Regions from separate parts of the Rhizobium sp. SAFR-030 genome, predicted to be linked through region 2. Evidence: riboswitches for the same ligand, from Rfam matches in the RefSeq annotation. Region 2 holds a riboswitch; the other holds the start of a gene.

Region 1 (5,570 bases), on a different contig from region 2:
TCGGCCCATTCGTTCAGGCTCTTTCCAGCCAGCTCGGCGGCAGACGGCGGCATCAGAGGGTCGGCCAAGCGCCAGGAGTGGACATGGCATGTTGAACTGGCATCGCTTGCCATGTCCGCAACCGCAATTACTCCAAGCTAGCAACTTGCTGAATAACTTCGAACAGTGCGTCCGTGGCAAGGTCCGGTGACAACGAGGTTCGCCAACAAACAACGCCGTCCGGTCGAACGAGAGAGGCTCCATCAGGCCCTGTGCCGAAGGCCTCTGCGAAGCTATTATCATCATCGATGACAATATGTTCTCCAACTTTGATGACTTTCACCGGGAGGGAGACCTTCCGGTTTACTGCCTGCGCCTCTGCTATCCAATTTTCGTTTTCCGTGATCAGCGTAAAGTCCCGGCTAAACAGATCAATGGTCGAGCAGCGTCTGTCTCTGTCGAGCCAGAGATGCGGCGCGCGAGCTCCCGGCTGTCCCTTCCAGTCATCGGGATGCGCTGCCGGAGGGAGATTTTCTGCCGCACCGATGATGATGTTTGAACGGTGGAGCTGACCAAGCTCCATCGCCCTGTCGTCATAAAGCGGTTCCTCTTCAAGAACATGTTCAACATGCCGCGCATAGTCGGGTCGTGCGAAGGTCTGCTGATGTCGAAGCCAGCCTACAGGCTGTCGTTCTGGAGAGTAACTGTCGAGCAATGATCCTTTGGAGGTCCCATTTAGCACAAGCTGGAGTTTCCAGGCCAGATTCCAGACGTCGTCGATACCCGTATTGGCTCCAAAGCCGCCTCGTGTCGGCGGAAGCTGGTGGGCTGCGTCCCCCGCCAGAAAAACACGGCCTTCTTGATAGACATCTGCGATCCGCCCCGCCATCTCCCAGACGCCGGACGTGATGATCTCGAATGGAATGTCAACGCCAAGGGCGCGCCGGATGTCAGGCGCATATTCTTCTGAAGGCTTGGCGTCGCCGCCATAGAACATGAGCACCCAGCGACTGTCGCCGTAGGTCGTGAGAAATGCCTCGAAACCGTCCTGCTGGATTTGGAACTGCCGGAAGCCGCGTTCCAGATACCGATCGGCCGCTGGGCAATGAAAGAGAACGGACCGGATATCCATGATGTGGCCAACACCGTGTCGTTCTATCCCAAGTGCATTGCGGACTTTGCTATCGCCACCGTCAGCTGCGATCATATAAGCGGCAGAAAGTGAATACTCTCGCGCCGTCTCAAGGTCGCGCACCATGACGGTGACGCCGTCATCAGTTTGTTCAAACGACATCAACTCGACCCCCAGATGAAGTTCCGCACCGAGCTCGAGAGCACGGTTGCGAAGGATCGGTTCGAGCTTGTCCTGTGCAATCCCCGCCATGCCCGCGGGCGACAGGGTCCGTTCTGGATCAGGCGAAACCGGCATGGTGGTTGGGGTCCACAGGGTTTCGTGATGGACCTTCCCTGCGAGGCTTTGAACGGTCGCGCGGCGTAACCTGAAGTTCGGGTCGGCCATCGGAATCTGGTCGGCAATCGCGATGGCGCGGTAGTGTTCAAGCGTGTGTTGGGTAAACCCGGTTGCACGCGGATGCAGGGCGCTGGCCCGATGTCTTTCAACGACGATTGTCTTGATGCCTCGCCAGGCGAGGAAGGCGGCAGCAGAGAGACCGACGAGACTTCCGCCGATAATGAGAACCTGGGTGTCGTGCTGCATGGTGTTGCCCTTGTCGTGCGGCTTGAGCCCGCATTGAAAAGGACGGCTGCGAATCTTCGAAGGGGTGTCAATCGGACAGCACCAACGGAGCGGACGCAGCGCGTCCGGGTTCCGTCGTGGTTCGCGGCCCAAGGGCTGAAATCTGGCCACAAGCAAAAGCGAGTGGATGACCGGGGCTCACCATGCCGGTCCACCTTTTTCGACGAGGTCTTGGTAGCCAGTAGCCGCTGCTACGTCAAGGGAGCGCCATCTCCTTGCTAAAAACCGCTTCGACCGATAGCGGTCATCCCGTCCCAAGACAAACGGTGACAAACATCGACGTTTGACGACGAAACGGTCACCGCCCCTCACCCGCCCAGCACCCGGCAGACCCTGCCCGCCCCACCGGATGTTTCGCCACTGATGGCGCGGCGGATGTCGCGGCTGTTGAGATGAAGGTTGCGGCCGGGCTCGATCGCCTGGCGCGCGATCTTCAGGCGGGCCGCGGACAGGAAAGCGGCATCGTGCGCGGCGAAGAAACCGAGGCAGGTATCGCGGGCAGGCTCGCTGCCCACGAGAGTACGAAACGCCAGCCGATGGACGACGCAGACACCGCCATGCTCGGGCAAGCAGAACTGCAGCGCGTCGAGATCGTCCCGCCACGCTGCAGGGGTCATCGTCAGCGGGCCGTCTCGAAGCGCTTCAGGAAGGCACCGCTGAGAGCGCCGAGCAAGGCCCAGAAGATGAAGCTGGTGACCGTCGCCGCGATGATGAACCGCCGCTCAAGGCCGAGCGGCGCCAGTGCGTGCTCACCCTCCGGCGGCAGCGGTGCGCCGATGACGTGCGGTGCGGCGATCAGTGCCACGGCCAGCAAAGCCGCCCAGGGCTCGCGACGGAAGGCGATGAGGCCGATGCCGACGGCGGTGGCGAGTGCCGTCGAGATCCACCAGATCTGGCGCGCCGCAAGCTCGCCGGCCGGCGAGCCTGGCAATTCCGGCGGAAGCCCGATCATCGGCGCCAGCATGACGGAGGCGAAGCCGGCAAGCCCGAACAACAGGCCGGAGCGCCAGCCGATCGCCGAGCCGAATCCGAGCTGGCCGGCAACCGACAGCACCGCCGTCAATACCAGGGCATAACCGATGCCGGTGAGGACGTTGGCGGCCAGCGTAAAGGCGGTGCGCTCGAAACCGTCGGCAGGTGCCCAGCCGTCACCGTGATCATGCCCGGCAGCGCCGGCATCGTGATCGTGGGCGGGCGCCACAGCCGCATGATCGTGCGGCGCAGTGCCGGCGGCGTGGTCATGAGCTTCAGGTTGGGACGCTGCGGGTGCTGCGTTCTCGTAGGTCTCGGCCGCCAGGATGAGCGGCGTCGTGCCGACCATCTGCATCAGCGAAACGGCAATGCCCGTTACGATCCCCACCACGACGGCGGAGAAGACAATCGATCTGAACATGATGAGACCCTGACCCCTAGTGGCAGGGGAAGGCGTTGGCGTGGCGCGTGTCATGCGCTGCATTGTGCACGGCTTCCGCATGGGAGAACCCGACAAAGCCGACGATGAACAGGCCAAGCGCTGCGGCAAAGACTGCCTGCAGAAGTGAGGTGGATTTCGCCGCGGTACCGGCGACAGACGTTTGGATCGACATGCAAAACCCCTCGTTGCATATGTGTTGACGACATATGTGCTGGCAGGTCTCCTGGCTCGCGGGTCGCTGTGCAAGAACCAGCCTTCCCGGTTTCCCAGTGGCCAGAACGGTCCAAGCACTCGCCGCTCACAGTTGCGGGGGCAGCCACGAATGAGGTCAATCGACCCTATCGTGTTCCCTTTTCATCCGTCCGGGTTTTCCCGAGCGGAACCAACACAAGCTTCACTTGTGCGCTTGAGGTGAAATGCTGTCAAGAGTGCGCGCATTGGCCGATATCGGCCTCAGAGGGAGGGCACGGCCTTCAGGTAGGCGGCGATCGCCTCAAGGTCCGATTTCGTCAGATGCGCAAGGTTTCGCTGCACCTCCACCATCGAACCGCCGACGCTGTCGAAGTCCGGCGTGAAGCCCGTCTCCAGGTAGTTGACGATGTCAGCCTCGCTCCAGCTGCCGATCGATTGCGACCCGGGGGTGATGTCGGGAATACGCCCCTCGCCTTCCGGGTTCGGCCCGCCGGCCAGCCACTGGCCGCTCTCAAAGCCGCCCAGCGCGTTGCGCGGCGTATGGCATTCGCCGCAATGGCCGGGGCCTTCGACGAGATACTGGCCGCGCTTGACCGCATCGCTCGCATCCGCCGGCAGCGCAATGCGCGGCTGATCGTCGAGGTAGAGAAGCTTCCAGCCGCCGACGGCCATGCGCATGTTGAAGGGAAAGCTGAGCGCGTGCGGCGGCGCGACGTTGGGGCTTGCCGGCAGCGTCTTCAGGTAGCCGAACAGGTCGTTGATATCGCCGGCGGTCATCCGGCTGTAGGAGCCGTAGGGAAAGGACGGGTAGAGATGCTCGCCGTTCGCGCCGACGCCGCGGGTCATGGCGTTGCCGAATTGTGCGAGCGTCCAGCCGCCGATGCCGGCCTCCGGGTCGGACGAGATGTTGGGAACGTTGAACGTGCCGAAGGCCGTCGGCAGGGCACGTCCGCCCGACAGAAGCTTGGCGGCATCGCCCTCGGCACCCTTCGCCGCATGGCAGCTGGCGCATCCGCCGGCCCAGAACAGGGTTTCCCCATGCGCCAGGTCCGGCGTTCCGAGATCGGCCCAGTATCCGGCGGGATGCGGATCAGGCAGGGTCACCGCATAGGCAACCGCGGCACCGGCTGCGACAACCGCAACGCCGGCCACGCATAGTTTGACCCAGATCGAGGCCATCTTCGCTCTTCACCTTCGACTGCCGCAATCGGCCGGATGGTTCTGGAGCCGCATCGACCGAACCGGCCGGCGGCGCCGATGTCGCAAATAGCTCAGCGCTTCAGGCGGTAGGTCTGGTGGCAGGTGCCGCAATCGCCGCCGAGCGTCTGCACCGCCTGGCCGACGGCTGCCGGATCAGCCGGCATCGAGGCGAGAACCGTATCGGCATCGGTCGACAGCTTCATCGCCTTCGACTTGAAGTCGTCCATGTTGGACCAGATCGCGGGTGCCGCCTCGGACTCGAAACCCGTTTCCGAGCCTGCCGGGAAGTGGTTGGGGAAATCCTTGGCCGACGTGCTGATCGTCGTCAGGGCTGTCTTCACGGTCGCCGCGTCGTAGGGTTTCTGGCCCTTGGCGATGGCAGACAACGCGCCCATCGATCCACCGACCTTCTTCATCAGTTCCTGGCGAACGACCTGCGGCTCATCGGCGGCAAACACGACGCCGGCGCCAAGACAGAGGGTGAGACCGGCAGCGGCCATGAAATTCAACTTCATCGACAAATCCCCTTCAAACGGCGCCGGCTTCTGCCGATGCGCAGCAACATCATCATGCTTACACGCTAGTGCGCTGATTAAAATGACGTATCTGGATGCACACAGAGATGTGAAGACGGTGGCGATCAGCGCTTGGGCATGCGCCGCGGTGCATTTGTCGAACAGCCTGCCGCCTCAGCGCATCAGGCCCTCCCAGAGCGTCACGAGCGACACGGCCATCAGCAGCATGCCGGCGATGCGGCCGATCCAGATGGTGGCGCTCGCATTGCCGACCAGAAGCCGGCGGGCGCTGCCGGCGGCGACGGCCATCCCGCCATAGACGCCGAGCTGGGTTGCCGCCGTCATGGCACCCATGACCACCGCCTGCGGCGCAAGCGGACCGAACTCCGGGCGCAGGAACTGCGGATAAATCGCCAGCATGAACAGGTAGGCCTTGGGGTTCATCAGGCAGGTGACGAAGCCGCGGCGCAACGCCTCCCAGCTGGAGCGCGTCTCCGCCTCGCCCAGGTGATCG
Region 2 (5,570 bases):
TGGACATCTGTCCGTCGATCGTTTCCACCCGTGCATCGACTTCAAAGACATCGCGGATTAGGTCCGGCGTCAGGACCTCATCCGGAGCACCGATCGCCACGAGGCGGCCGTGCTTCATGACGGCGATCCGGTCGCAGAAAAGCGCTGCATGATTGAGGTCGTGCAATGCAGCGACCACGGTCAGCTGCAGCCGGCGCACGAGACGCAACAATCCGATCTGGTGTCCGATGTCGAGATGGTTCGTCGGCTCGTCAAGGATCAGTAGCTGCGGCTGCTGAACGAGCGCGCGGGCAATATGCAGGCGCTGGCGTTCTCCGCCCGACAGGGTGTGCCAGCTGCGCGAGCCGAACGCCGCCATGTCGACGGCTTCAAGTGCCTCGTCGACGATGCGGTCATCGGCCCCCGACCACGGGTCGAAGAAGCCAAGATGCGGCGTCCGGCCCAATTCTACCGCCTGGCGCGCCGTCAGCCGCTCGGAGGTTTCCGCCTGCTGCTCGACCAGCGCCACCCGCGCTGCGAGATCACGGCGGGCGATGCTGGCAATGTCTGCGCCGTCGAGCTCGACGGTTCCGCCTTTCGGCCGGCGCAGGCCGGCGAGCATGCTGATGAGCGTCGTCTTGCCGGAACCGTTCGGGCCGATGATGCCGAGGAACTCTCCCGAGGCAGCGGACAGCGAGACCTCGTCGACGATCTTCGTCGTGCCGCTTGCCCAACTGACCTGTCGTGCGTCGATCCTCACAGGCTTGTCCTCCTGCGGCTCATGATGAGGGCGAAGGCCGGCGCCCCGACCAGGGCCGTGATGACGCCGATCGGCAGCACCTGGCCTGCGACGAGGACCCGCGACAGGATATCGGCGAGGATCATGAAGACGGCACCCGTGACCGCGGCCGCCGGCAACAGGACGCCGTGGCGGATGCCGACCAGCATGCGCGTGGCATGCGGAATGACCAGACCGACGAAGCCGATCGAGCCGACAAGCGACACCATGACGGCCGTCATCATCGCCGTAACACCAATCAGCACCACGTAGACGCGCGGCACCGAAATCCCGAGCGACGCGGCCGAGGCCGTGCCGAAGGCAAAGGCATCGAGCGCCCGCGCATGGGCGAGACAGACAAGCAGCCCGACGCCGACCGCCGGCAGCGCCAGCCCGACATCCGGCCAGCGCACCCCCGACAGATTGCCGAGCAGCCAGAACATGATGCCGCGCGCCTGTTCGGCATTGGCGGCCTTGGTCACCACGAACGAGGTGAGCGCGTGGAACAGCTGCGAGCCGGCGACTCCCGCAAGAATGATCGCCGCCGACCCTCGGCCCGCCCTCCAGGCCAGCAGCGAGACCAGCGCGAAGGCGAGAACGGCGCCGGCGAAGGCGCCGAGCGGCAGGCCGACCAGCCCGCCGCCGAAACCGAGGATCGCCACCGCCACCGCACCGGTGGAAGCGCCTGCCGAAATGCCGAGGATGTAGGGGTCGGCAAGCGGATTGCGCAGCAGCGCCTGCAGGACGACACCCGAGAGGGCAAGGGCGGCGCCGCAGCAGGCTGCGACAACCACCCGGCTCAGCCGGTAGCTCCAGATGATGCCGGCGTCGATCTGGTCCACCGCGTAGCCGGCGTTCCATGCCTTGTTGGCGACCGTCTTCCAAACGACGTCTATCGGTATCCGCGTCTCGCCGATCGCTGCCCCGAGCCCCAGCGCAGCAGCAAGCAGCATCAGGGCGACGACAGTCGCCGCGGTACGAATGGCGGGCTTGCGGATCCTCACCGGCTGATGCCTGCCGAGGCGATCGCGTCGGCGAGGATCTCGATCCCGTCGATGGTGCGGATGGTCGGGTTCATGGCCTGCGCATCGAGTTCGATGATGTGACCCTTCTGTACCGCGTCCATCAGGCTGGCGACCGGATCGGTCTTGAGGAACTGGCGCTTGACGGCGATCTCGTCGGCCGGATAGCGGCGCCGGTCCATGCGCGCCGCAACGATCAGCGACGGATTTGCCCTGGCGACGGTTTCCCAGCCGATCGTCGGCCATTCCTCATCGCTATCGATGATGTTGCGGATGCCGAGAGCCTGCATGATGTAGCTCGGCGCGCCGTTTCGCCCGGCCACGTAGGGATCGGCCGCCGGCGACGCGCTGGAGAACCAGAAAACCGCCGACAGCGCGCCGCTTGCGGACGCGACCTTGGCGCGTGCCGCGGCTTCGCGTTTCTGCAGATCGACGACCACCTGCTCACCGCGATCCTGCACGTCGAAGATCTTCGCAAGGTCGCGGATTTCCGCGTAGATCAGGTCCATGGTGAACGGCGCGACACGAACGCCATCGCCGCCTGTCGAATTGTCCTTGCCTGTGCAATCGGACGGCGATGTGTAGACCGGCACCTGCAGGTCTTCGAATTGCTTCAAAGTGCCCACCGTGCCCTTTGCTCCGACGTGCCACTGAAACTGCACGGCCACCAGATCCGGCCGCGTCGCGATGACGCTTTCGAAACTCGGATCGTTGTCGGCCAGCCGCTTCACCTTGGCGTCGACCGCCTCGTAGCCCGGCAACACCGGGCCGACCCAGACGGCCGTGCCGGCAACGCGGTCGCCGAGCCCGAGCAGATAGAGGATCTCCGCCGAGCTCTGGCCAATCGCCACGGCGCGCTTCGGCGCGTGCTGGAAAGTGACGTCACTCCCGCAGTTCCGGATCGTCAAAGGATAGATGGTGGGTGAGGCTTGCGCCTCGCCGCCCAACAGACCTGCGGCCAGCATCAGGATCGCGGTTGCCGTACCGGCACCGCGGGCTAGAAATTTCATCATGGATTACCCCAGAGTGAGAAAGAACAGGATTGCAGGCGTCACGCGCTGCATCCGGTGATCGATGTGGCTCGTCCGGGGATATGGCTGTGCAAGAGAGTGCGCTCGCTGATGCGAGAGAAGGTCATGGTCAACTCCTGTTCCGGGCATCCCCGCCCGTGACTTTGGACTTTTCGATCGATGGCAGGTCTCCTGGCTCACGGTAGTCGCGTCCCATCTGCCTTCCCGCGCTTTCGGCGCAGTGGCATGGCGCTTGCGCGCCACGAGGATGTTCAGCTCCGCTTACAGTTGCGGGGGCAGCCCCGGCATTGGCAGCTTAAAAAAGATGCCGCACCGAGTTCCCTATTAATCCCCTTGCCCCATGGAGGGCGTGAGGAACCATCCGCGCCAGATAAACGTGGCATCGCTGCTTGGTCAAGCGAAGCGTAACCTAGATCTTCTGCGTCTTCTCGCCGTCCGTAATGTAATATCATTACGACCTAGCTGCTCGTTTTTGATCTGTCCACCGCCAAAACGTCACCGGCGCGATTTCCTGTGATCTCCAACACCGTGACCCGGTGCTCAGGATGCTTTGGCCGGCTGCGACGGAGATGAACGGGCCGATGGCGCAACCGGAATGGCAAAGCCCGCCGTCGGCTCTAAGCTTCAACCCAGGTCGATTGCGAGAGAAGGCGGCGCATCCTGCATGTGACCTTGATATTCGGCGTGCCTCGGCTATTGCGGTGTAGCTGCCTTCCCACTTCGAGGGGCACCGCCCCGCGCCAACCCGCCTCGCCCGTCCGGGCTTTGGAGACCGACGATGAAGAACTACGTGCTGACCGTATCCTGCCCCACTGCCCGCGGCATCGTCGCGGCTCTGTCGGGCTATCTTGCGGAGAACGGCTGCAACATCGTCGATTCCTCGCAATTCGACGACCTCGATACCGGCCGCTTCTTCATGCGCATCAGCTTTCTGTCGGAAACGGGTCTTGGTCTCGCCGATTTGGCGGAGGGCCTCAAACCGATCGCGGAAAGGTTGGGCATGCAGGCGGAGATCCATGACGGGTCAAGCCGCATGAAGGTTCTGCTGATGGTGTCGCGCTTCGGCCACTGCCTCAACGATCTGCTCTACCGCTGGAAGATCGGCGCCCTGCCGATCGACATCGTCGGCGTCGTCTCCAACCATTTCGATTACCAGAAGGTCGTGGTGAACCACGACATCCCCTTCCACCACATTCCGGTGACGAAGGAGAACAAGCCGCAGGCCGAGGCGCGGATCATGGACCTGGTCGAGCAGACCGGTACCGAGCTGATCGTGCTTGCCCGCTACATGCAGATCCTGTCGGACCGCATGTGCACCGAAATGTCGGGCAAGATCATCAACATCCACCACTCGTTCCTGCCGAGCTTCAAGGGCGCCAATCCCTACAAGCAGGCCTATCAGCGCGGCGTGAAGCTGATTGGAGCAACCGCCCACTATGTCACGGACGACCTCGACGAAGGCCCGATCATCGAACAGGATACGGTGCGGGTGACGCATGCCCAATCGCCGGACGACTATGTATCGCTCGGCCGCGACGTGGAAGCACAGGTGCTGGCGCGTGCCATCCACGCCCACATCCACCGGCGGACATTCATCAACGGCAACCGCACCATCGTCTTTCCGCCGAGCCCGGGAAGCTATGCGTCGGAGCGCATGGGGTGATCGACCGGCGTCTTCAGCGTCAGGTGACCGCGAAAACCTTGCCCGTATCGTACTGACGAACATAATCCACCCGGTCGCCGTCCCAGTGGTAGCTGTAATGGCGCCCTTGAGCCGGTACGGAAATGACGTCCGGCCAGAAGAGACCGATGCACTGGCCGCCCGACCAGCGCACACTGTTCCACAACAGCCCGTCGCTTCCGGCGGCGCGTCGCACCCGGCCTTCCTCTTGCGAGGCCCGATAATCGTCGGGATCAAGCACGCCAGGAACACCATTCACATCATCGAGCCTGTGGTCGACGGTCCCGACCAACACGCGGAAATCGGATGTCCATCCGGCGGCTTCACCGGTAGCGCGCATGAAGGCCTGATGATGATGGATGGTTTCGGCCAGCGCGACCTCTTCGCTGTCACCGGCATAATAGATGCCGTAGCTGCCATCTGTGAATCGGCCCGGCCTGTCGGTCGAGCAATGGACGAACGGTGCCATCAAGAGGCTCGATCCCGGTCCGGACACCCGTCTGTGGGCGGGCACTTTTCCGAGATCGCCGACAGCCAGCCGTATGCGAGGGTTGGTTTTCTCCTCCACCGAAAGCAGCGCTTCCCAGTCGCGCGGATCGGCAATGTCCTCGAACAGGTCGATCGGCGGGTAGATGGAGCGGATGATGCGGAACGTCTGAGCCCATCGGACGTCTCGCGAAACGGCACCTGCGGCTACCACGCCGACCGCTCGGCGTTCAGCCAGTCCCGAAGGGACGCGAGATCGGCCATTTCGCCGCGCATCATGATGTCGAGTGCCGACTGTCCGCCGAAGGCAGCATTTGACTTGCGGATCCAGGCATAACCACGCGCGGCATCCTTGAAGATGTATCGCAGCCCTTTGTGGATTCCCATGAGATGCGCCATGCGCATACGCAGGTCCCGGTCAGTGCGACCGATGATCCCTTCCTTCCAGCGTGCCCAGGTGCGCGCCGACATGCCACCAAGCAGCGTGCAGGCTTCAGCATCGGACAGCTGCCATGCCCGAAACAGATTGACGGTGGTTCGCGCCAGAGCACCTGCTTCCTCGTCGGTTATGATGGGGCTGGAGCCCGCAACCG

What was found. A riboswitch is a leader RNA that binds a small molecule or an ion and turns the genes downstream of it on or off. The one in region 2 is predicted to bind cobalamin.
Region 1: linked by a shared signal. The riboswitch ahead of ACR65N_RS03365 (CbtB domain-containing protein) and the one ahead of ACR65N_RS07300 (ABC transporter substrate-binding protein) in region 2 are both predicted to bind cobalamin.

The regions. Positions count from the first base shown of each region.
Region 1 covers NZ_JBPFDO010000001.1:642,533-648,102, forward strand. The annotation lists gene ACR65N_RS03350 (FAD-dependent monooxygenase) at 128-1,696, opposite strand; gene ACR65N_RS03355 (hypothetical protein) at 2,044-2,352, opposite strand; gene ACR65N_RS03360 (CbtA family protein) at 2,355-3,128, opposite strand; gene ACR65N_RS03365 (CbtB domain-containing protein) at 3,145-3,321, opposite strand; cobalamin riboswitch at 3,346-3,551, opposite strand; gene ACR65N_RS03370 (c-type cytochrome) at 3,603-4,520, opposite strand; gene ACR65N_RS03375 (c-type cytochrome) at 4,613-5,056, opposite strand; gene ACR65N_RS03380 (LysE family translocator) at 5,231-5,570, opposite strand, start outside.
Region 2 covers NZ_JBPFDO010000002.1:345,807-351,376, reverse strand. The annotation lists gene ACR65N_RS07310 (ABC transporter ATP-binding protein) at 1-739, opposite strand, end outside; gene ACR65N_RS07305 (FecCD family ABC transporter permease) at 736-1,710, opposite strand; gene ACR65N_RS07300 (ABC transporter substrate-binding protein) at 1,758-2,744, opposite strand; cobalamin riboswitch at 2,955-3,187, opposite strand; gene purU (formyltetrahydrofolate deformylase) at 3,589-4,473, shown strand; gene ACR65N_RS07290 (RES family NAD+ phosphorylase) at 4,493-5,191, opposite strand; gene ACR65N_RS07285 (antitoxin Xre-like helix-turn-helix domain-containing protein) at 5,185-5,570, opposite strand, start outside.